Regions from separate parts of the Lichenibacterium dinghuense genome, predicted to be linked through region 1. Evidence: riboswitches for the same ligand, from Rfam matches in the RefSeq annotation. Region 1 holds a riboswitch; each other region holds the start of a gene.
The links. A riboswitch is a leader RNA that binds a small molecule or an ion and turns the genes downstream of it on or off. The one in region 1 is predicted to bind fluoride.
Positions count from the first base shown of each region.

Region 2: it holds a riboswitch for fluoride, as region 1 does, so the genes downstream of both, L7N97_RS12575 (hypothetical protein) here and L7N97_RS21165 (hypothetical protein) in region 1, are expected to answer to the same signal.
Region 3: it holds a riboswitch for fluoride, as region 1 does, so the genes downstream of both, L7N97_RS12560 (universal stress protein) here and L7N97_RS21165 (hypothetical protein) in region 1, are expected to answer to the same signal.
Region 4: it holds a riboswitch for fluoride, as region 1 does, so the genes downstream of both, L7N97_RS12670 (hypothetical protein) here and L7N97_RS21165 (hypothetical protein) in region 1, are expected to answer to the same signal.

Region 1 is NZ_JAJLMN010000001.1:4,434,789-4,440,448, forward strand. Features, by position in the region: gene L7N97_RS21155 (hypothetical protein) at 1-87, opposite strand, end outside; gene eno (phosphopyruvate hydratase) at 189-1,460, opposite strand; gene L7N97_RS21165 (hypothetical protein) at 1,462-1,662, opposite strand; fluoride riboswitch at 1,690-1,750, opposite strand; gene L7N97_RS21170 (MFS transporter) at 1,792-3,057, opposite strand; gene L7N97_RS21175 (low affinity iron permease family protein) at 3,065-3,430, opposite strand; gene L7N97_RS21180 (LysR family transcriptional regulator) at 3,525-4,415, opposite strand; gene L7N97_RS21185 (MutS-related protein) at 4,423-5,660, opposite strand, start outside.
Region 2 is NZ_JAJLMN010000001.1:2,594,047-2,599,706, reverse strand. Features, by position in the region: gene L7N97_RS12595 (fused DSP-PTPase phosphatase/NAD kinase-like protein) at 1-115, opposite strand, end outside; gene L7N97_RS12590 (MFS transporter) at 112-1,278, opposite strand; gene L7N97_RS12585 (potassium channel family protein) at 1,636-2,763, opposite strand; gene L7N97_RS12580 (MurR/RpiR family transcriptional regulator) at 2,760-3,692, opposite strand; fluoride riboswitch at 4,016-4,075, shown strand; gene L7N97_RS12575 (hypothetical protein) at 4,426-4,743, shown strand; gene L7N97_RS12570 (hypothetical protein) at 5,000-5,167, shown strand; gene L7N97_RS12565 (dynamin family protein) at 5,358-5,660, opposite strand, start outside.
Region 3 is NZ_JAJLMN010000001.1:2,587,198-2,592,857, forward strand. Features, by position in the region: gene L7N97_RS12545 (YhaN family protein) at 1-2,365, shown strand, start outside; gene L7N97_RS12550 (hypothetical protein) at 2,602-2,835, opposite strand; gene L7N97_RS12555 (YoaK family protein) at 2,942-3,610, opposite strand; fluoride riboswitch at 4,007-4,069, opposite strand; fluoride riboswitch at 4,457-4,520, shown strand; gene L7N97_RS12560 (universal stress protein) at 4,580-5,365, shown strand; gene L7N97_RS12565 (dynamin family protein) at 5,365-5,660, shown strand, end outside.
Region 4 is NZ_JAJLMN010000001.1:2,613,702-2,619,361, reverse strand. Features, by position in the region: gene L7N97_RS12675 (catalase) at 1-715, shown strand, start outside; fluoride riboswitch at 1,083-1,144, shown strand; gene L7N97_RS12670 (hypothetical protein) at 1,202-1,426, shown strand; gene ppa (inorganic diphosphatase) at 1,438-1,983, shown strand; gene eno (phosphopyruvate hydratase) at 1,991-3,265, shown strand; gene L7N97_RS12655 (hypothetical protein) at 3,309-3,614, shown strand; gene L7N97_RS12650 (universal stress protein) at 3,792-4,574, shown strand; gene L7N97_RS12645 (universal stress protein) at 4,601-5,371, shown strand; gene L7N97_RS12640 (universal stress protein) at 5,430-5,660, shown strand, end outside.

The DNA.
Region 1 (5,660 bases):
CTCGCCGTCGACGAGCCTGTCCATCTCGACCTTCTCGGTTTCGTCGCCTGCCCCGGCGACCTCTTCCTTGATCTCGTTCTCTGGCATGGTGATGTTATCCTCTGATGGTTGTTATTTCCGACAATCGCCGGGAGGGCCGTTGCAGGTGGAAGAACCTCGGACGTGATCGCCCGATCCGTGTCGGTCCGTCACACCGCGAAGGGGTTCCTGAAGTCGGGGTCGCCGAGTTCGCGCTCGATCGCCAGTAAGCGATTGTATTTGGCGATCCGCTCCCCCCGGCACGGCGCACCGGCCTTGATCTGCCCGGTGCCGAGCCCGACCGCGAGGTCGGCGATGAAGCTGTCGTCGGTCTCACCCGACCTGTGCGACACCACGCAGCGCCAGCCGGCTTCCCGGCACAGCGCTACAGCCGTCATCGTCTCGGTCAGCGTGCCGATCTGGTTCGGTTTGATCAGAGCGGCATTGGTGCTCCGCTCGCGGATGCCGCGGCCGATGAGGGCCGGGTTCGTCGCATAGAGGTCGTCGCCGACGATCTGGAGGCGACCGCCGGCCGCCGCCGTCTGGTCGCGGAACCCGTCCCAGTCGTCCTCGGCGAAGCCGTCCTCGATCGACACGATCGGGTAGGCGGCGGCGAGCCGGCCGTAGAGGTCGAGCAGCGCTCCGGACGACAGCCGGCCACCCCCGTCCCGGAGGGCATAGCCGTCGCCGTCGCGGAACCCCGTCGCGGCGGGGTCGAGCGCGATGGCGACGTCGCGACCGGGCTCCAGGCCGGCCCGGCGGATCGCCTCGACAAGGAGATCGCAAGCTTCCACGGCCCCGGCGAGGCGGGGCGCGAAGCCGCCCTCGTCCCCGACCGCGGTCGACTGGCCGGCCGCCCCGAGCAGCGCCTTCAGCGCGGCATAGACCGCGACGCCGAAGCGCAGGGCCTCGGAAAACGTCGGCGCGCCGACCGGCACCACCATGAACTCCTGCATGTCCAGGCCGCTGTCGGCATGCGCGCCGCCGTTGATGACGTTCAGCATCGGCATCGGCAGGCGCCGCGCCGCGACCCCGCCGAGATAGGCGTAGAGCGGCAGGCCGGCGTCGAGAGCTGCGGCTCGGGCGATGGCGAGCGAGGTGCCGAGGATCGCATTCGCACCCAGCTCCCGCTTGTCCGGGGAGCCGTCGAGCCGGCACATCATGTGATCGAGCATCGCCTGCCGCCGGGGATCGTGACCGATGAGCTTGGGGCGGATCCGATCCTCGACGCTCGACATCGCGCCGATCATGCCGCGGCCGGCGTAGCGAGCAGCGTCGCGGTCCCGGCGCTCGCGCGCCTCTGCCGAGCCGGTGGACGCGCCGGCTGGAACCGAGGCCGAGCCCACGAGGCCGTTCTCCAGCGTCACTTGGACGTCGAGAGTGGGATTGCCGCGGGAGTCGAGGATCTCCAGCGTCCGGATATCGGCGATGCGGGACGCCATCTCAGGCCTCCCCGGTGAGGAGGAGGCGGATCGACGGCCGGCAATCGACAGTCAGGCCGTCGGATTTCAGACCCAAAACCGCTTCGGACGCACGGGTGATCACCGCACGCAGGTCGCGCTCGTCGACGCGATCAGCTGCCATCATGAGACGAACGATAGGTTCGTCTAAAAGCTGATCGAGGGTGGGGGAGTTAGCCTGCATGGCGCACCTCTGCTTTTCCCAAAACGGGCCTAAGCAGGAGTCATCAGCCACAAGGCAGTTAAACGGGAACCCCATCCCGGTATCATCAACGTAACGCTTCGGCGCTGACCCGGCAAGCCCCCTTTCACCTCATTTCGACATGGGGGGTCGTCCGAAAGCGCGGTCCCCGCCGAGGACGAAGCAGGCGAGCGCCGATGCGATGGCGGCGGCGACGATGGGGAAGGCGATCCTGTAGCCGAGCCACCCAATGAGGGGACCAGCTAAGATGGGGCCGCCCGCGTGGCCGACGTCCCACAGGCTGCCGAAGACGCCCATCGCCGCGCCGTAGCCGCCCCGGGTGGCGCGGTCGCCGATCAGCGCGGTGGTGGACGGCGTCACCATGGCGGTGCCGGCCCCGAACGCGGCGCAAAGGGCGAGGAGCCCGGCATAGTCGCTGCACCACGGGACCGCCGCCAGACAGAGGATGCAGAGGCTCATCCCCGACACGATGACCGGATGCCGGCCGACGCGGTCCCCGAGGGCGCCCATCGGTCCGCGGAGCAGGATGGAAGCGACGCCCTGCACGCCGAACAGCCATCCCACATCGACGACGCGGATGCCGATGCCGGTCGCGTAGAGGGGAAGGTAGGCCTGCAGCATGCCCACGCCCGCGTAGAGCGCGCCCTCGGCGAGGCTGGCGAGACGGATGCCCGGGTCGCCGAGGATCTGCGCGAGCCCGCGGCGGAGATCCGCGAGCACGTGTCGGGAGGCGCCGCTCCGCTCCGGGGCGCCGCCGCCCGGCAACGGCAGCAGGGCGAGCAGGGCCGCGACGCCGATCAGCCCCGACACGACGAAGGCCGGAGTGAACCCAACCCACGCCAGCACCGCGGCGCCCAACACCGGACCGAGCACCACCCCGGCGTTCTCGGCCGCGCCGTAGAGGCCCAACCGGCGCCCGCGCGCCTCCGGGTAGAGGCTCGCCACGCGGGCCGAGGCGGCAGGTGCATAGAGCGCAGTCGACAGGCCGTGGTAGAGGCGCAGGGCGAGGAGCTGCGGCCAAGCCGCGACGACCAGATAGAGGAATGGCGCCGTGGCCTTCACGCAGAGGCCCGCCAGCATCAGTCGCCGGAAGCCGAACAGGTCGGCCAGTGCGCCCGATGGGAGCTTGACGAAGATGCCGGTGACCGTGACGGCCGCGACCAGCAGGCCGATGACCGCGGCCGGGGCGCCGAGATGCGCGGCGTACAAGGCCGTGAGCGGGCTGCGCGCCATCTCGTAGCTGAGGCGGCCGAGGAAGCCGATGGCGCACAGCAGCACGAAGGCCCCGGGCCGCCGCGCCGCAGCGTCGGGCGCATTCGTCTCACCCTGGTCGGCGCCGTCGTTCGAAGGGGTCCGATTTTGGTCCGGGGATGTCACGGCGGCCTCACGCTTCCGGGTCGGGGCACGGCTTCGGGCCGAAGCGCGCCCTGATCGCCTCGATCTCACGATCGGTCATGCGCTCGATGCCGATGTATCGGTTGTCGGCCGCCACCAGCGCGGCCAGCAGCGTGTCGAGCTTGGCGTGCATGGCCTCGCTGTCGCGGTTCTGGGCGTTCTGGATCAGGAACACCATCAGGAACGTGACGACGCTGCTGACCGTGTTCATGATGAGCTGCCACGTGTCGGAGAAGCCGAGGGCGGGTCCAGCGACGGACCACAGCAGGACGACCGCGAAGGCGAGCGCGAACACCGCCGGGCGCCCCGCCGCATTGGCGATCCAGGTCGACGTGGTGGCGAAGAGACGGTTCATCGGGGCTCTCCGCCGGTGTGTCGGGCGTTGAAGGCCGCCAGTCGCGGCCGATGGCACCAGGATGCCGGGCGGAGGCCCGCCCGGGTCGGCGCCGTCACGGGGCCGCCCCCCGCCCACGCATCACGTCGAGGAAGGCCTCCTCGGCGCGGCTGCGGTAGCGGTCGCGGTGGCGCAGCGCCGTGAAGGCGCGCTCCGGCAGCGGCGAGCCGACCTGCACCAGCAATCCCGCCTCGATCGACGGCGCCGCCACAGAGGCCGAGAGCGCCGTCGCGCCGAGACCGGCCTCGACGGCGCCCCGCACGGCCTCGTTGGACGGCAGCTCGCAGGCGATCGGCAGGCGTTCCAGCACGCCGGCCGCGACGGCGGCGGCCTCGAAGATCGAGCGCGTGCCCGAGCCGCGCTCGCGCAGCACCCAATCGCTGTCCGGCCAGGCGTCCGGCGCCACGGCCGGCCGTTCGGCCCAGGGGTGACCGGGGGCCACGACCACCACGAGCCGGTCGCGCGCGACCTCCTCGGCGAGCAGCGCGGGGTCGTCGACATGGCCCTCGACGAAGCCGATATCGGCGGCTCCCTCCCGGACACCCGCCGCCACCTCGGCGGTGTTGCCGATCCGCAGGCGCAGGTCGATGCCCGGGTGGGTCCGGCGAAAGGCGACGAGGTGGCGCGGCAGCCAATAGCTCGCGATCGTCTGACTCGCGTAGACGTTGAGCGTGCCGCGCTTGAGCCCGCTCAGCTCGGCTAGCACGCGCTCGGCCGCCTCGGCGCGGGCCAGCACGGCGCGGGCCTCGCCAAGAAAGAGCGCGCCCGCCTCGGTGAGCGCGATGCCGCGCCCGACGCGGTGGAACAGCGTGGCCCCGTGCCGGCCTTCGAGGGCCGAGACGGCCGCGCTGACGGCCGACTGCGCCATGTTGAGCGCCTCGGCGGCGCGGGTGACGTGGCAGCGTTCCGCCACGGCCACGAAGATGCGGAGCTGTTCCAGTGTCATGAGTGGCTCACTGTCCGGCCCGTGCCGGTTCGGGTTCTACCGCGGGCGCCAGGGGCTGGAATACGGCGGCGAAGAGATCCGGACCGTAGCTCGTCCGCAGCGGCTCGCCCTCCGTCACAACGAAGGAGCGCGTCCCGTTCTCACCCCGCGCCGCGCGGAGAAACAGGGTCGCACGCCCGCCGCGGTCCCGGAAGGCGCGCGCGAGGGCATATTGGTGTGTCACGAAGGCGACCCGGATGCCACGGGCCAGCAGCGCCGCCACGATCTGGCGGGCCACCTCCGAGCCCTCCCGCTCGTTGGTGGCGGCGAAGGACTCGTTAAACAGCACCAGCGCGTTGGGGACCAGCGCGTCGGCGATGGCCGACATGCGCGCGAGCTCCTCGTCGAACTTGCCACTGCGGAGCGAGGCGTCCTCCTCGCGGCGCCAGTGCGTGAAGACGCGCTCCGGTACCTCGCTCGCGAAGGACCGCGCCGCCACGAACAGGCCGCAGCGCATCATCAGAGCGGCGAGACCGAGGCTGCGCAGGAAGGTCGACTTGCCGCCCCGGTTGGCGCCCGTGACGATGACGAGGTCGCGACCGTCCGCCTCCAGCGCGTTGCCGACGATCCCGTGCCCGAGCCCGAGGGCCAGGCAGGGATCGCACAGGCCATCGGCCGAGAGCGCGCGGTCGCCGGGCGGCTTCGCCTCCGGAAAGCAGGTCGGGCTGCCTGCTGCCGCGAGCGCCTCGTGGAGGTTCAGCGCGCCGACGTAGAAAGCGAGTTCGGAGCGCAGCGCGCGGAAGAAGCCGATGACGTGCTCGGTCGAGCGCGCGACGGCGCCGCTCGCGACCGCCACGCCGCGATCGCGCAGCTCGGCCAGCGCGCGTGCCCCGCTCTCGTCGCGCGGCGCGAGCGTGAAGTCGTAGCCCTCGGGGGCGCGGCCGACGAGCCGCGCCAGACGGTCCCGGCGCAGGTCGGCCCGGCGCAGGGTGTAATCCTGCCCGGCGTTGCCCGGGCCGAGGCGTGCGCTCATCAGTACGCCGCCCGGAAAGGTCAGGCGATTCAGGGTGCGGTCGACTCCGGCGAGGTAACGCTCGTCGAGCTCGCGGCGCAGCATCGAGAACAGGGTGGCGAGTCCCGCCGAGCGGAAAGCGGTGCCTTCCCGGTCCGCCACGGCACGCAGGCGCCGGAGGAAGCCCGAGAGCACGCCCATCAGCTCGACGGCGCGGGTCAGCACCATGGAAGGCGAGCGGAAGAGGGCGCCGA
Region 2 (5,660 bases), 1.8 Mb from region 1:
CCGTCCGCGATCGCCGCGGGTGTGCGTCGACGGGGCCTCGGTCGGGCTCCTTCCATGCCCGGACGTCCACGTCCGCCTCCCTCATCGGCAGGTCATGCGGGACGCGTCCGCTCATCGGCCGGCGTCCCGGTGCCGTCCCACCCACAGGAACGTCGGCACCGCGGCGAGTTGGAGGACGACGCAGAACGCGACGGTGGCCGGGATCGATCGTTCGTAGAGGAAGCCGATCGCGGCGCTGCCGAGGAACCAAGCCACTCCGTAGCCGGCCGTGAACAGACCGAACGCGGTCGCGCGGCGTCCCGCGGCCACCATCGGTGCGACCGCGGCCGGGATGATGGATTCGTGGACGCCCATCCCGATCCCCCAGACCACGGCCCCGACGAGCGCGACCCGGAAATCCCCCAGGAAGACCAGGGGCGCGAAGGCCGCGGTGACGGCGGTGAGGCCGACCAGCACCTTGAAGCCGAACCGGTCGAAGAGCCTGCCGAAGACGAGGGATCCGGTTCCGCTCACCGCCATCGCGATCGCGTAGAACACCGCGATCCATTCCCCCGGAACGACGTGCGCCTTGTCGAAGTGGTATGCGATCAGGGGATAGTCTGCGAAGCCCGCGGCCACGAGCGCGGCGCCCGCGAGGTAGGTCCAATAGATCGGGGGCAACCGCTCACCCGCCCCATCCTTCGCTCCCTCCTCCATGTTCCGCGGGTCCGGGTAGAGCCGCGAGGCGACGACCACCAGCGTCAGGTTCGCCGCCGCCGGAATCAGGAGGACCGCGAAGGCACGGTGGTAGTCGCCGTGCCCGGCCAGCACCGCCGCGACGGCCAACGGCCCGAACATGGCGCCGAACTGGTCCATGGCCTCGTGGATGCCGAACACATACCCGAAGCCACCCACGCGCTTCGCGGCGTGCGACAGCATGACGTCGCGGGGCGGGTTGCGGATCGCCTTGCCGACCCTTTCGAGGATGATGAGCGCCGCCGCCTCGGGCCAATTGCTCGTCAGGGCGAGCAGGGGCACGGAAGCCATCTGCACGACGTAACCGGAGATCGTGATCGGCCAGTAGCGCTGCGTGGCGTCCGCCAGCCGTCCCGACGCGAGGCGCAGGCCGTAGCCGAGCAGCTCCCCGATCCCGGTCACCACGCCGATCACGAAGGCGCTGGCTCCGAGGACGGCGAGGTACGGCCCCAGCACGCTCCTCGCACCCTCGTACGTCAGGTCGGCGAAGAAGCTGAGGACCCCGATCACCAACACGAACCGGAACGCGGTGCGTCCGGACACCGGCGCCTCGGGACGATGCTGCTTCATGTTCGACGCGATCATCACCTATGCCCTGCCCTGTCCCGCGGCCCCGGCCGGTGCGACGATCCCGAGCGGGGACGTTCCTCCACCGGCCGGGATGTCGTGCTGGCTTCATCCAGGTGCATCATGTAGCATTCACGACATCCCGTCCACGTCTCTCCGACGAGCGAAGGGCTGTTCGGGGCGCCCGCCTCCAAACCGGGCTACGGAGCTTCCAGCCTCCCGCGTCCGGGGATGGGAGGTTCGAACCATTCGACGCGACGCCGCCCGATCGCTTCGCCTCGCGAGGACTGGCGTCCCTCCGGGGCAGCGCAGGCTCGTGGGACGGGGTCGGACCTACCCGGCGGGATCCCGTGTGAGGCGACGGATCAGGCTCGATCGGTCGTCGGTCGTGGACGACTCGGGATCGAGGTCACGCCAGGGGACCACGGGCAGGAGCAGGTACGACGACAACCTTTCCAGCAGAGGTTCGTACGTGGCCCGCAACGCCGCCATGAGTTCGACCCGGGAGTGATCGACGTCCCAGGTGCAGCCCGCCGACGACAGGGCGACGGCCAGGTCGCCGATCTGGGCGGCCGAAGGAAAGCGCCCCGCCTCGGTCGTGCCCCGCACGGCGATGTGGAGCGAGCCGCCGATCTCCGAGAGGACGCGCCTCGCGGCGGCGAACGTCGCCGACGCCTGCAGGTGCGGTGGTCGCCCGCTGGCGATGAGGAGGACGCAGCAGTCGAGGATCATCGCGAGCGACGCCAGCCACGAGTGCCCACGATGTTGGGATCGGTAGAAGGCCAGCATCGGGTAGGACGTGTGGCTTTCGATCAACCGCGCCGCCCACAGCTCCCACTCGGCCAACCATGCATCGAGCGAACCGCGATCGGCTTCGGTCGCGAAGCGCAACAGCATGGTGGCGCCCGAAGCCGGCGTCCCGGCGCGTGCGTCGAGGCGGATGAGTTGGGTGTCGCGATCCGAGAAGTGCTGGTGCAGCACCGGTAGGTAGCCGATGGTCAGGGCGACGAAGCCGAACCCGACTCCCGCCTCCAGGATGACGAGGATGCGCGACAGCGCCGTGCGTGGGACGACGTCGCCGTACCCCAGGGTGAAGAAGGCGTCCCCGCTCATCAGCATGCGGCTGGCGAGGGTCGTCGACCCATCCGCCGGGGGACCGGCGTCCGTACCCCATTGCATGAGGCCGAAGCCCACGATCAGTCCCGACGCCCAGAAGGCGAACAGGAGCACCATGGACAAGGGACCGTAGATGGACAGGTAGTCCTCGCGTTTGGGACCCACCGGCATCCTCCGCCCCACCGCGCCCCATGCGCACCACGTGACGACGAAGAAGGCGCGCATCAGGCGCCAGCGCCTGAAGACGCGGCGTGGCAGGAGGACGACCTCGAAGGCGTCCTGGAGCGAGATCAGCACGACGACCGCGCCGAGCAGCGACGCGGCCGCCCTGGAGGGATCGATCATCGCATGCTCCCCGATCGGTCCTCGTCCGTCGGAGGGCCGACGTGCGCCCCCGGCGCGAGGTCCGTCGACGTCCCGCCTGCGATGTCGGCGCGCAGGCGTCCGAGGCGTCGCAGGTTCTCCAGGCTTTCGTCGGGTCTCCTGGCGGCGGCCCCGACGAGCAGGGCCTCGACGAAGCCCAGGGTGGCGGTGTGCATGCTCAGCATGTCCGCCCGGCCGCGGGCGACGAGCAGGACGGGGTCGAACGGCTCACGGAGTCGGGGGTCCAGGTCGTCGGTCACCAGGGCGCGCCTCAATCCGAGGCGTTCGGCCTCGCGGAGCAGCGCCACCAGCTCCGCGTATCCGGTGCCGTAGGCGAAGACGACGAGCGCGTCGCCCGGCCGGAGGCGATTGAGGTCGTCGGCGCACAGGATGCCCGTCCGCGTGCAACTCCAGGCGTCGAAGCCGAAGCGTGACAGCTGCGTGACGAGGTAGTCGGCCACGGCGCTCGTGGGACCGATCCCGAAGGTGACGACGCGCTTGGCTTCCACGACCAGGTCGACCACGCTCCGGAAATCGGCGGCCGGCACGTCGTGGGTCATCTTCGTCAGGGCCCGGACATGCTGGGCGACCGTGCGACCGAGGATCGACGTCGGGTCCCGCACCACGTCATCCAAGGTCGCCGCCAGACGATCGGCCTGCGAGGGTTCGGCCCTCATCTCGGAGGCCATGGCGAGGCGCAACTCGTCGAACGTCGAGTAACCGAGCGCTCGGACCGTGCGCACCACGGTGGCGTCGCTCGTCCCCGCCTTCTTCGCCAGCGCCGAGGCGGACGCGAACAGGATCTCCTCCCGACCATCCCGGAGAACATGCGCCACCCGGCGCTCGGCGCGGCTGAGGGCGCCCATGTTGCCCGCGATGCGGGCGGTGAACGGCGCGGGGGGGTTCGACATCGAGGCTTTCAGATCGGACGGACTTCGTCGATGGCGAGGGCCTTCGACGGATCGCGACCATCCGTCCCCGTCGACGGCCGAGCCTGCGATGGATGGAGATCGGGAGGGTTCCAAGCGCTGGTGGAAGCTAGCATCTGTTGGATGACGGGTGCCGGAATCGGTGAGGGCTCATGATCCCACTTCCATGTCCGACAGTCACCAGGGCCGACCACGGATGCCGGAAGATCCGGTGCGACGGCATGGGTCGGCCCGTCGCTCGGCGGAGCGATGCCCGTCGTCGCTTCCGTTCGCGACTTGACGGCCTCCCGACGTCTCCCATATCGAACGTCGATGGGGATGGGGTCCCCCGAAAGCGCCGTCAGGCTGATGACTCCTACACCATGCTCGTGCTGGGTAGGAGATCGCCATGCTCGCGATGATGATTTTGTGCGCTTCCCTCTTGGTTGCCCGGCATCGGCCCACCTTCGCCGTTCCCAAGGTTGTGCGTCCGAACTCCCTGCCCGACCATCGCCGGCCCTCGCGTCTTGGGTCGGGGTTGGTGACGTAGGCCGGTCTCCAACGTCGAAGGGCCGCCCTTGATCGGGTCCGGGGTTCAACGTCGCGCGCCGGAGCCGGTCTCCTCTTCCGGCGAGCGGTCGACGAGGACCGTGGTCGGCCGTGGCGGCCCCTCCGGCGCGGCGAGGTCCTTCACCGAGTATGCCGGGCTTCTAGATCGATGATTGGGACGGGGACGATGGCGCGAGTCGAGTTCGACGCAGACCGTGGGCACAATGGTGAGTTCCTAGTAGAGGGCGAACACTTCACGCCCGTCGACTGCATGCCGTTCGCGCAGGTCGAGATCGCACGGGCCGGGATCATCGACGCCGTCCTCAGGACCATGGACGAGCGCTATTTCCGCGTGACCATGGTCACAATGACGACTGCGCCCGGGGAAGCGCGTCGGCCCTCCTGGTACGAGGCCCATTTCGTGGGTGTGCTGGAAGCCAATTTGCTCCGCGAAAGCTGGGCCGTCCAGGTCGGACAACCTCCGGCGTCCAACGTGATACCCTGAGGGTTCATCGCGCGGGTTGGTCTCACGCTGGTTCCGGCGGCGGACGTCGTGTCGTTCGACGTGGGGGTGGCGCGTGGCCCATCGATGGCGGGATGTTGCAATGGCGGGCTCCCGCGCTCCCGCATGCACGCCCGAGGACCGCACCATCCCCCGACGGAAGGCGCCGTTCTGGCTTGCGGACGGGCGACGAAATATTCCAACCTCCACGCGGGCATCGACGTCAATGTGCGTCGACCGCCGCGGGGGGGAGAGCGCCATGACCAAGGACGAGATCAAGGCCAAGATCGTGGAACACCGGGCCGAACTCGAGAGCTTGGGTTCCGGAACAGGTGAAAGCGGCGAACCCGAGGTGGACGCCAAGACGCGCCAGGAACACCTCGAGCGCGAGATAGCGAGCCTCGAAGCGCTCTTGGAGGAGGTCTGAGGCCGAACGGCCCCGACGTCGAATGCGGTCGGTGCCGGGGTGGCGCGGGTGGCGTCCCCGCATCGCGCCGGTTCATGGATCGTCCCCGTATCGTCGGAGGCGATGACACGTGATGGCTTCGCCCCCGTTCATCGTTGGGTTCACCCGCTCACCCTCGTTCAGGATCCCGCGCTGCCCCAGCTCGGATGAGTCACCGCAAGCGTCGGCCGAGGTTGATCATGGCGAGTTCCAGCGATTCGAGCGTGGCGGTGGCCGATGCGAGGGCCTCGCGCTCCTCGTCGATACCGCTCGCCGTGAGCGCATTCCTTTCCCGCGCGTAGGACAGCGCGGCGTCCACGACCCTGATCTCGTTCTCGATCTCGTCCTCGATTTTGGAAGCCCACTGCCGAAACGCGTCCTCCAGCCACTGGCGGACCGCCCATTGGAGGCTCGACAGGTTGCGGACGATCGCCGCGTCCAGGCCGGCGCGGAGCCGTCTCCGCGCCCTCGCATG
Region 3 (5,660 bases), 1.8 Mb from region 1:
GCGGGTCGTCGTCGACCTCGCGGAACGGGACGCCGGCATCGGCGTCCGGCTCCGGTCGGCCCGCAAGGAGGCGGCGGTGGCGGCCGACGTCCTGTCCGAGGCGACCGGACGCCTCGAGGCCATGACCGCCCGGGGACACCATCGACCGTTCGGGATCGAGGCGACCAGCTTCGCGGCGCTCCCGTCCGAGTGGGCGGCGGCGACGTCGCGGATCGAGGCCGCCGATCGTGCCGATGGGGAACAGCTCGGCCGGGCCGTCGAGCTCGGGATGAAGGACGTCGCCGCGGTGCGCCGGCTGGCGTGCCCCGACGTCGAGCAGGTCGGTGCCGAGATCAAGGCGCGGGACGCGCTCAGGGCCGAACGGGCACGGGTGATCTCGTCGCTCGCGCGAGCCATGGCCGACCGAGAGGCCGCGCGCGTGGAGATGGCGGCGCTGCTCGGGGAGGGCGAGGTGGCGAACGGGGAGGCCGTCGACGTCGCCCGCCGGACACGCGACGACGCCTGGGCGTCGGTCCGCGCCTCGTACGTCGGCGGGCAGGCGCCCGCGGCCGAGGCGGAACGGCACGCGATGGCCGGGCGCCTCGACGCGAGCATCGCCGACGCCGACCGCCTCGCCGACAAGCGCGTCGCCGAAGCGGACCGCGTCGCCACCCTCGCGCAGACCCGGCGACGGATCGCGACGGCGCAAGGGGCGGTCGAGGCCGCGGAGGGCGCCGCGCGACGCCTCGACCGGGAACTGGTCGAGGCCGGGGAGGCCTTCCGCGGCGCTTTCCCCGAAGCCTGCGCCTTGCGGCCGGAACTCGCCTCGCTCCAGCCGTTCGCGGCGGCGCGGCGCGGCATCGTGGAAGCTTCCGACCGGACCGCCGCGGAACGTCGCGTGGCCGAGACCGCCCTGCGCGACCTGGCGCCGGCGATGGCGCGCCTCGCGTGGGCGGAGCTTCGGGCCGGCCTCGCGTCCCATGCCGCCGCGGAGCTCGGCGGCCGCGTGCGGGCCGTGGCCTCGGCCATCGGCGCGCACGACCGCGCGCACGAGGCCTATCTGAGGGAACGGGGAGCCATGCCGGGATTGGAGGAACGGCGGCGGAAGTCGCTCGCGGAACTCCAGGACGTCGAGCGGGAGCGGCGGGAGTGGGCCGCCGCGTGGGCCGCGGCGACCGCCGCGCTCGGCGTCGGCGCCGACGAACCCGTCGCGTCCACGGCGGCGCTGGCGGGGGCGTGGGAGCGGGCCCGGGGTGACCTGAGGGCGGTCGCGCAGGCGCGTGCCCTCGTCATGCGCATGGACGAGGAGGAGGCCACCCTCGGAGGCCAGGTCGCCTCGATCGCGGGTCGGATCGGACTCGCCACGGCCGTGGATCCCGTGGCGGCGGGGGACATGCTGTTGAGCGTCCGTGAGGGCAACGAGGCGGCGCGCCTCGGCCGTGAGGCGCTCGGGCCGGAGGTGGCCAAGGCCCAGGCCGACGTCGCGGGCTGGGAGGAGGAACTCGGTTCCCTCGGGCGACGGCTCGCGACCATCGCGGACGAGATCGGCGGGGCCCGCGACCTCGATCGCCTGCGCGCGACCGTGGTGCGCGGGCGCCGGCTCGCCGTGTTGCGGCGTGAGCGCGATGCCCTCGGCGAGGCGGCGCGCGTCGCCGGCGATGACCTGCCCCTGCAGTTCCTGCGTGGGGAAGCCGAGGGCTGCGACCTCGATGCCGTGCGGGCGGAGTCGTCCGAGATCGCCGGGCGTCTCGACGCTCTCGACGGCAGGATCGAGGGGTCGATCGCCGAGGAGGTTCGGACGACGGCGATCCTCCGGGGGCATGGCCGGTCCCCCGGCGACGCGGGTTTGGTCGCGGTCCGGGAGGCGGCCGTGGCGGACATGCACGCCGCGGCGGAACAATGGGTGGAGCTCAAGGTCGCCAAGGACCTACTCGACCGGGCCATACGCGTCGTCCGGGACGAGCGCCAGGATCCGCTCGTCAGGGAGGCGGGGATCCTGTTCTCGCGCATGACGCGCGGCGCCTACGCCGGCGCCGCGGCCGACGTGGACGACCGAGGCGATCCTATCGTGAGGGGGGTCCGCTCCACCGGAGGGGACCCGCAGCCCGTCGCCACGATGAGCGAGGGCACGCGGGACCAGATGTTCCTGGCCTTCCGGCTCGCCAGCGTCGGGGCCTACTGCGCCGCCGCCGAACCGCTGCCGTTCGTGGCCGACGACCTGTTGGTCCATTTCGACGACGGACGGGCCGAAGCCACTCTCGATCTCCTCGCGGACTTCGCCGGGGCGACGCAGGTCCTGCTCTTCACGCACCACGCCTCGGTCCGCGACGCGGCCGTTCGGCTGCAACGGCAGGGGCGGACGACCGTCGTCGAGGTCGCACCCTGACCGCTTCCCCCGCCGCGTTCCCCACGAGCGTGGATCCGGGGACGGCGGCTCGAAACGTGCGTGGCGGCCGACGCGACCGAATCCGGGGTAGCCGGAGCGACGAAGGCTCGATGGTCCGTCGATGCGCCGTCCAGGCTGGACGTCCTGAGTGATCCATCGCCCCAGGGACCGCTAGGAAGCCTCGGGACGGTCCACGATCACATCCGCGCCCTCCGGCGCGAGGGCCCTTGGGGGGCTCACCCGACGATCAATCCGCGTTCGGACTCCAATCGCTCGCGTGCAAGCCTGCGATACCTGTCCCGGTCGTCGTTGGTCGCCGCGCCGGGCTGGCCTTCCGCGCCATGCTCGGGCGTCCCCGGCGCCGCCCAAGTCAAACCGTCGGCCTTGGCGAGCTCCATCGCGCGGTGCTCGACCTCGGCCTCGGCGGGCTCGGACGCGGGATCATCGGTCGTCGAGGTTCGCTCGCTCATGCGAACGACTATGGAGGCCCGCCCGGCGGCGTCAAGCCGGCCGAGCTCGGGCTGTCGGTCGGTTCGAGATCGCACGCCCGTGCCTCCGGATGCTCGACGGGATCGATCACCGTCGATGAGTAGGCAGGCGGCCCAGGGCGCAGGCGAACAGTACCGCGGATGGCGCGAGGAGGCCGAGCCTGCCCACGGCCGGGGCGACCATCCCGGCGAGGAGGCCGCCGATGGCGAACGCCGCGAGTCGCGATGAGGACCGCCGAAGCATCTCGGCTATCGGCGGATGGTGCGGACCCATCCTCCCGACGCGGACCAGGCGGCCCACCGCGATCCCCAGATCCGTCAATGTGCCGGTGAGGTGCGTGGTGCGGACGCGGTCGCCCAGACAGAGGGAGGAGGAGGCGTTCTGGACACCCATGGCGAAGGCCGACAGCGCGAGCATGACGGCGACGTCGTTGGAGCCCCCATCGCCCACCACACCGGCGCCGATCAAGCTCACCGCCTCGATCACCAGGAGCAACGGCAAACGTTCGACCTGCCTGTCCGAAGTACGATCCCCGACCAGGAGCCCCGCGACCGATGCTCCGGAAGCGAACGCGAACAAGGCCCCGAGAGCCGCCATGCCGACCGCGAGCCGGCCTCGCGCGAGGTCGTGCACAAGCATCGATGTCGTCCCGGTCATGTGCGAGGCGAAACGGCCGACCACGATGAGGGTGAGCCCGTCCACGCTGCCGGCAACGAACGTTAGCGCGACAGCTACGGTTGAGGGTTGGAACTTCAACGTCTGACCGCGATGCCTTCCTCAAGCTCGAACTTCGGGACAGCCCTCCGGCAAGCGAGCGCGACACCTCCAGGGAGCACGCCGATGGGGATCGTGGCGGATTCAGTGGCTCGGATCATGGCTCCATCGGTGTCCAGGGCCGAGGCGGTCAGGCGAGCCGTCCGCGAATGGTCAGGCATGGGCCTCGGAGAGCCCGGCCCTTGGCCGCGCTGGACCCTTTCCTCGAACTGCTGGATTAGTCCCTGGATCAGGGGTGACAGCGCGAGCACGGTCGCGACCTGAGCGACCTGCAGCGAGGCGTCGCGCAAGTTCACGCCCCACCCGTCGTGGGTCCCGGCTCACTTCGGAAGACAAGGTCCGCCATCTTCGCCCGCACTCCTTCCTCCCCGAGATCGAGGATCGGAAGGAGTCATCGGCCCAACGGGCGGTTACAAGGCGGACCCCACCGCCTGCTTGAAGCGAGCGGATTGAAATGCGCTTCGTGAACGTTGTCAATCGAGCCGAAGGTGGTTCCACGTCGGAAGCCGCGGGATCCTACGGCACGACGGGGGCGGACGCATGATCCCGGCGATCCCGGCCTCGATCCAGGATGCGTGGACCGTCGAGCGACGGCGCCGATCGGGGAGCGAGCGCAAGCGTGGCGTCCTCCCGTCCGTCGACGGGTCGCACCCACCTCGACACCCGCGGCGTCCGGTCGGACCAGGGGAGGGGCGCGCAGCCGGCGGACGCAGCTTCGCGTCCCCGCGAGGCGGATGATCGTCGAAGGGAAGGGGCGGCCGATTTCCCTCGCGAAGATCTTCCGCGGAGCGCACCACGCCATGGAACAGGGCGCCGCGACGTGGCATTCTATCCCTGGGTGATGGAGTTCACCCTCAACCGCCCTTCCCGGGCTGATGACTCCTACGCAGCGTGAGGCATCGCGCGCGTGGGGGAACGTTTCCCTTCTCCGCGGCGATGGAAGGAGGGAACATGACGGAATACAAGGACATCCTGGTCTTCCTCGACGTGGGCGAGGACTGCGCGGCGCGCACCGACGTGGCCGTCCATCTCGCGGCGCGACACGGGGCGCGTCTCGTCGGCGTCGACGTCGGCACGCCGGCGGCCTCCGAGGGACACTGGCGCGACCGGGCGCTGGGCCTCCGGGAGGCCTTCGAGACCAAGGCCCGCTCGGCGAACGTCGCGACGACCTTCCGGGTCGCAGCCCCCGAAGCCCGGGTCGCGCACGACTTCGGCGCCCATTGCGCCGACCTGATCGTCGCGACCCAACCCCATCCCGACGCGGAGCACCTCTCCGCGAAGGCCGTCCCGAGGGACGTGCTCGTCGGCGCGGGCGTTCCGATGTTGCTGCTCCCGACGGGATGGCGTTCCCGCGAAACGCTCGGCCGCCGCCTACTGATCGCCTGGAACTTCAGCCGCGAGGCGACCCGCGCCGTCCACGACGCGATGCCGCTGCTCGCGGCGGCAGAGAAGGTGTTCCTGTTCCTGTTCGAGCAGGACTTCGACAGGAGGCGATTGGACGTCACCGACGTGAAGGAGCACCTCGAACGCCACGGCGCCAAGGTCGAGGTGTCGGGCTGGCAGGACACGGGCGAGGTGGAGGTGGCGAGCGCGATGTTCGCCGGGCTGGACCGCGACGAGGTCGACCTCATCGTCGCCGGCGCCTACGGGCGGTCCCCCCTCGCCGAGACGATGTTCGGCGGCACCACGGAAACGCTTCTGAACAACGTTTCCATGCCCGTGTTGCTGTCCCACTGATGCGGCCTCGGGCGGGGATCGTCGGGGCGCCCCCGCGCGGCGAGGCGGCGGGGCTGATCGCCGAGGCACTCGCCGTCGCACGCGGCCTTCCCGGCGTCGACCCCGCTCGCGACCGCCTCGAAGAGCTCGCTCGACGCCTCGACGACGATCGGTTCCGGCTCGGCGTCGTCGGGCAGTTCAAGCGTGGCAAGAGCACGCTCCTCAATGCGCTGGTGGGCGAGGCGCTGATGCCGACCTCCGTGTTGCCCGCGACGGCCGTCGCCACCACGGTCGCCGGCGGGTCCTCGTACGGCCT
Region 4 (5,660 bases), 1.8 Mb from region 1:
CGAGCTGAACCAGTGCGAGACCAAGGCGGTGCCGAAGGCCGTGATGGCGAACCTCCTCGTCAACATCCATCCCGACCTCGCGGCCGGCGTGGCGGAGCAGACGGGCCTCGACATCGAGGAGTGCAAGCGCGCCGCCCCGAAGCCCGTGGCGACCGCGGTCGCCGAGCCGAAGGAGATGCCGAGCGGCCGCCTCAAGGTTGACCGTTCGCCGGCGCTGTCGCAGGACAAGCCCGCGAAGGGCATCAAGGGCCGCAAGGTCGCGGTGCTGGCCGGGAACGGCGTCGACGGCGAGCAGCTCGGCGCGCTGCGCTCCGCGCTGGAGGCGCGGGGCGCGGTGATCGAGGTGATCGCGGCGCACGGCGGCACGATCACCTGCTCGCTCGGCAAGAGCGTCAAGGTGGACCGGCCGGCGGTCAACGCGCCCTCGGTGATCTACGACGCCGTGGCGGTGCCGGGCGGCGCGTCGGCCGGGGTGCTGGCCAAGACCGGGCTCGCGCTCGCCTTCGTGGCCGAAGCCTTCAAGCACGGCAAGCCGCTCGCCTTCATGGGCGAGGGCGCGGCGCTGATCGCCAAGGCGCACCTGCCGGTGCCGGCCGCGGGCGCCCCCGAGCAGGGCGTGACGGCGGGCTCGGCCGCGGAGGCTGTGGACGCGCTGGTCAAGGGCCTGGAGAAGCACCGCTACCACGACCGCGACATCGAGGCCGTGGCGGCCTGAACGTCAGCGCAGGGTGTCCGGAGGATCGGACCGGAGTCGCCGAAGGGTGCGTCGCCCCTGCGACACGGCCTCCGGCGACATGCGGGAGGCATCGTTCTCGACGGATGGGCGACATCCGGCGCCGAACGTCGTTCCGAGCGAGGCGTGGTGAGCCTTCTCCGGCTTGGTCGCCCGCCCAGGCCCCAGGGGAACGGCTGAGCCGGCGCACGAAACAGCACATGGGGCCGCGGAACCTCGGCCCGGGTCGCGTCCTTGATCCCTGGGACATGCGCATGGTCTCGACGGGGCGACCTCGCGCACGATCCCGTCGATTTCCCGGACGATGGTACGTCGGGGGTCTTGCCTTCGAACGCGGACTTCCCTAGAAATAGGCAACCGGGATGGAGTTCCCGTTCAACCGCCATTTTGGCTGATGACTCCTGCTTTAGCCCTCCATCGGGCTAGCGGAGGCTCGCCGTGCGGTGTTTACCTGAAAATATTCAGCTCATGATCGCCGACCCGATCGTGCGCATGCTGATGGTCGCGGATCGCGTCGACGAAGGCGAATTGCGTTCGATCCTGACGCGCGCACGCGAGCGGGTCCCCCCGTCGGAAGACCTCATGGATGCCCCAGCGCCGGGCGCCTCGATCGAAGTGTCTCCGAACTTCTCTCCCTTGCCGCTGGGCTGGGCCTCCTTCGGGGCCCCCTTCGGCTGCCCCTCGCACGCTTGACGGAGGGGATCATGAACATCGACCTGATACCGATCGGACGGGATGCGCCGGAGGAGTTCAACGCGGTCATCGAGGTCCCGGTCGGGGGCGAGCCGGTCAAATACGAGTTCGACAAGGCGACCGGCGCCCTTTTCGTCGACAGATTCCTGCAAACCGCGATGCGGTGTCCCGGCAACTACGGCTTCATCCCGCGCACGCTGTCGGAGGACGGCGATCCATGTGACGTCCTGGTGCTCGGGGATCATCCGGTGATGCCGGGTGCGGTCGTGGCCGTGCGACCGATCGGGGTGCTCCGAATGAGCGACGAGAACGGCCCCGACGAGAAGGTCGTCGCCGTGCCGGCCACACGGGTGACGCGTGATTTCGAGCGCATCGCCTCCATCGACGACCTTCCGGTCTCGCTCTGCGAACGGATCGAGCACTACTTCGCCCACTACAAGGATCTCGAAGCAGGCAAGTGGGTCACGCTCGGGGGGTGGGAGGGACCGGACGCGGCTCGATCCATGGTCCGGGCGGCCATCGATCGGCACGGTGCATCGGCGAACAAGGGATCGTGAGGACATCATGGGCGCGAAGATCGCAGACATCGACGCCATCGAGATCCTGGACTCGAGGGGCAATCCCACGCTCAAGGTGGACGTCACCTTGGACAACGGCGTCGTCGGGACGGCATCCGTGCCGTCGGGCGCTTCGACGGGTTCGCGGGAGGCGGTGGAGCTCCGGGATGAGGATGGGGGCCGCTATGGGGGACGCGGCGTCTTGAAGGCGATCTCCCGGATCCGGGAGAGGATCGCCCCGAGGCTCCACGGACACGATCCCCGTCGACAGGCGACGCTCGATCACATGTTGTGCAAGCTCGACGGGACGCCCGACAAGTCGTCGCTCGGGGCCAACGCCATGCTGGGGACGTCCATGGCCATCGCGCGGGCTGCGGCCCGCGACCTGGACCTCCCGCTGTACGCGTACCTCGGCGGGATCGCGGCCCGCCGCCTCCCGATGCCGATGATGAACGTGATCAACGGTGGCGCGCATGCGGACAACGGCCTCGACGTGCAGGAATTCATGATCGTGCCGGTGGGAGCCACCAGTTTCTCCGAAGCGATGCGCTTCGGTGTGGGGACGTACAGGAGCTTGAAGGCCTCGCTGCTGGCGCGCGGTTTGGCGACGGGCGTGGGGGATGAGGGCGGTTTCGCTCCGAACCTCGGCGATACGGAGGAGGCCCTCGGGCTGTTGGTCGAGGCGATCGAGGGGGCCGGCTTCGTTCCAGGGCGCGACGTGGCGATCGCGCTCGACCCCGCCGCCTCGGCATTCCGCGACGGTGCGGGGTACAGGATGAAGGGCGAGGGGGGCGGACACCTCACGAGCGACGACCTGGTCCAACTCTACGGCCGCTTGATCGACGCCTACCCCATCGTCTCGATCGAGGACGGGTTCGCGGAGGACGACTGGGACGGCTTCCGTGCCCAGACCGAGGTTCACGGCGCGCGAATCCAGACCGTCGGGGACGACGTCTACGTGACGAACACCTCGCTCATCGCCAGGGGCGTGCGGGAGCGCACCACCAACGCGGTGCTGATCAAGCCGAACCAGATCGGCACGGTGTCGGAGACGGTCGCCGCCGTCGCGCTCGCCCGGGAGGCGGGCTGGCGCTTCGTCATCTCACATCGCTCGGGCGAGACCGACGACGCGTTCATCGCCGATTTCGCCGTCGCCATGGGTGGGGGACAGATCAAGGCCGGGGCGCCGTGCCGTGGCGAACGCATGGCCAAGTACAACAGGTTGCTCGAGATCGAGAACCAACTCGGGGAACCCCTCTTCTCCAATCCCTTCCAGCGATGACCCGGGTTGGAAGCGTTCCGGGTCGAAGGCAAAGGGGGAACCAATGATCGAAGCCAAGATCAAGGAGGAGACGAGCGGCACGGACCCGGCCGCCCAAGCCGTCCGACTGTCGAAGGTCGAGGACGGCACCTTCGAGGTGACCCTCCGTTACCTACCCAGCCGGGACCCCGACAGCGACGACCTTTCGTGCCCCGTCACTTCCGTCAGACATTTCTCGAGTCGAGCCGCCGCCGAGGCCCGCTACGAGGACGTGCTCGCCTGGATAAGGAGCCTCACCGAGGCTACTCGGGCGGATTCGAACTTCGAGGGTGATGGAGGATCGCAAGTTACGCCCGCACGCGAGGGATGAGTCACTGCATTCGCTTGCCGATCGCGGCATGTATCTAGGAACGAAGCAAGGAACGAGTGCATCGAGGTTCGGGCGATGAATTTCGCCGACAAGGTCGCCCTGAGGGCCGATGACTCCTGCACAACGTGACCCACCCCTGCCGGAGCGCGATTTCGGCCTGGCTAGTCGGAGAAGCCCATGTTCTTGCGGGACGTTACTGTCTACCTCGATCCCGGACCGGAGACTCACCGACGCCTCGGGATAGCGGCGACCCTGGCCAAGGCGCATGATGCGTGCCTCACCGGTGTGGATCTGTCCGCGGCGGTGTCCAGCCGGGTCGGATTCCGAGCCGCGCGTGGTGCGCTTCGCGCGGCGTTCCAGGCGAAGGCTTCGGAGATGGGCATCAGATCGATCTATCGCGAGGTCGACGTCGATGCGATCGAGGACGGCGACCCCCGGTGCGCCGCCTCGGACCTGATCGTCGTCACGCGGGGTGATGGGCGCGACGGGTCCTCCCCGTCGGCGGATCTCCCGGAACGCCTGCTCATGACCGCCGGCGCTCCCATCCTCGTCCTTCCCCGTGGTTGGGAGGGGTCCGGTCCGGTCGGACGCCGCCCCATCGTGGCGTGGGACGGAAGCGGCGAGGCGACCCGCGCGGCCCACGATGCATTGCCGCTCCTCCGGCGGTCGGAACGAACTTCGGTGTTCGTGTTCGAGGACGACTCGGACGGGAATGCGGCCGGCCTTCATGTCTTCGCGGCGCACCTCCGGCGGCACGAGGTGCCGACCGTCGTGATCGGTCAACGGAGTGGACCTCATGGGAGGGCCACCCCCGCCCTCCTGGCCCACGTCGAAGCGGAAGGTGGCGATCTGATCGTGGCCGGCGCCTACGGTCATCCACGGGTGGCCGAGCGCCTGTTCGGCGGGGCGACGCGCGAACTGCTCGCGGGAGCCCCGGTCCCCCTGCTCATGTCCCATTGACCGAGGTTTGAGGAGGGAGGCGCGTCATGTGTCTGGTGGACATGGTCCTATGCGTGGACTCGACGACGGATTCCTGGGCGGTGTCGTTGAACCGAGCCGTCGACCACGCCGCGGCACTGCGGGCGCATCTCGCCATCATCGACGTCGCCGCCCTGGACGACGCGGTCCCGAAGACCGATCCGCGCACCTTCGACCTCGACATGGAGGCGAGGACGGCGTTGCGCGGTAAGCAAGTCGACGGTCGCCTCATCCACGACGGCTCGGACGGAGCTTCCTGGCTCGATCACGTCCAGGCGTCGGACCTCATCCTGGCGTCCCCGGACGATCGTGCCTACCCCGCCGTCCCCTCCTTCCTTCCGACCCTCCTCAGGAGTTCGGGCGTTCCGGTGCTCCTCGAACCCGAACCAGCCCAAGGCTCCCTCCCCGGCCGGCGCATCCTCGTGCCGTGGACGGCGGATCGTGCCTGTGCACGCGCGCTCCATGACTGCCTCCCCCTGCTTCGCCGGGCGGAAGAGGTCACCCTGCTCCATCGCCGTTCCGACGGGCATGCGCCCCGTGACTGCGTCGAGGGAGTCTCCGACCACCTGGCGCGGCATGGGATCCGTTCCCGCGTCGAGTGGACCGAGGGCGCCGACGCGCTCGACTCCCACGAGTTGACGTCTCGGGCGTCCCGCTCGGGAGCCGACCTGATCGTGCTCGGCCTCGGCGGACCGTCGCATTGGCCGCAGCCGATCATCCCGGGCCCCATCGATGCGCTGTTGCACCGATCGCAGGTCGCTTTGTTCCTGTCCCCTTGAAGCCCCCCGGAGTCCAATCCGGTCATGGGAGGTCACCATGACGTCCACCATCCTCGCCGTGCTGGCGAGCCGGCCCGGCGCCCGTGCTTGCCTCGAGGCGGCGTTCGCCGCGGCCGCCGCCATCCCCGAGGCCGAGGTCTCGGCGCTCCACGTGCGGATCGATCCCCGGACCACCATCCTTCCGACTGAGGAGATGCTCACCGATGTTCGGCGGCGCGAGATCGAGTCGTTCGAGGCGAAGTTGCACGACGATCTTCGGGCGACCTTCGACGTCGTCTCCGACGCCCTG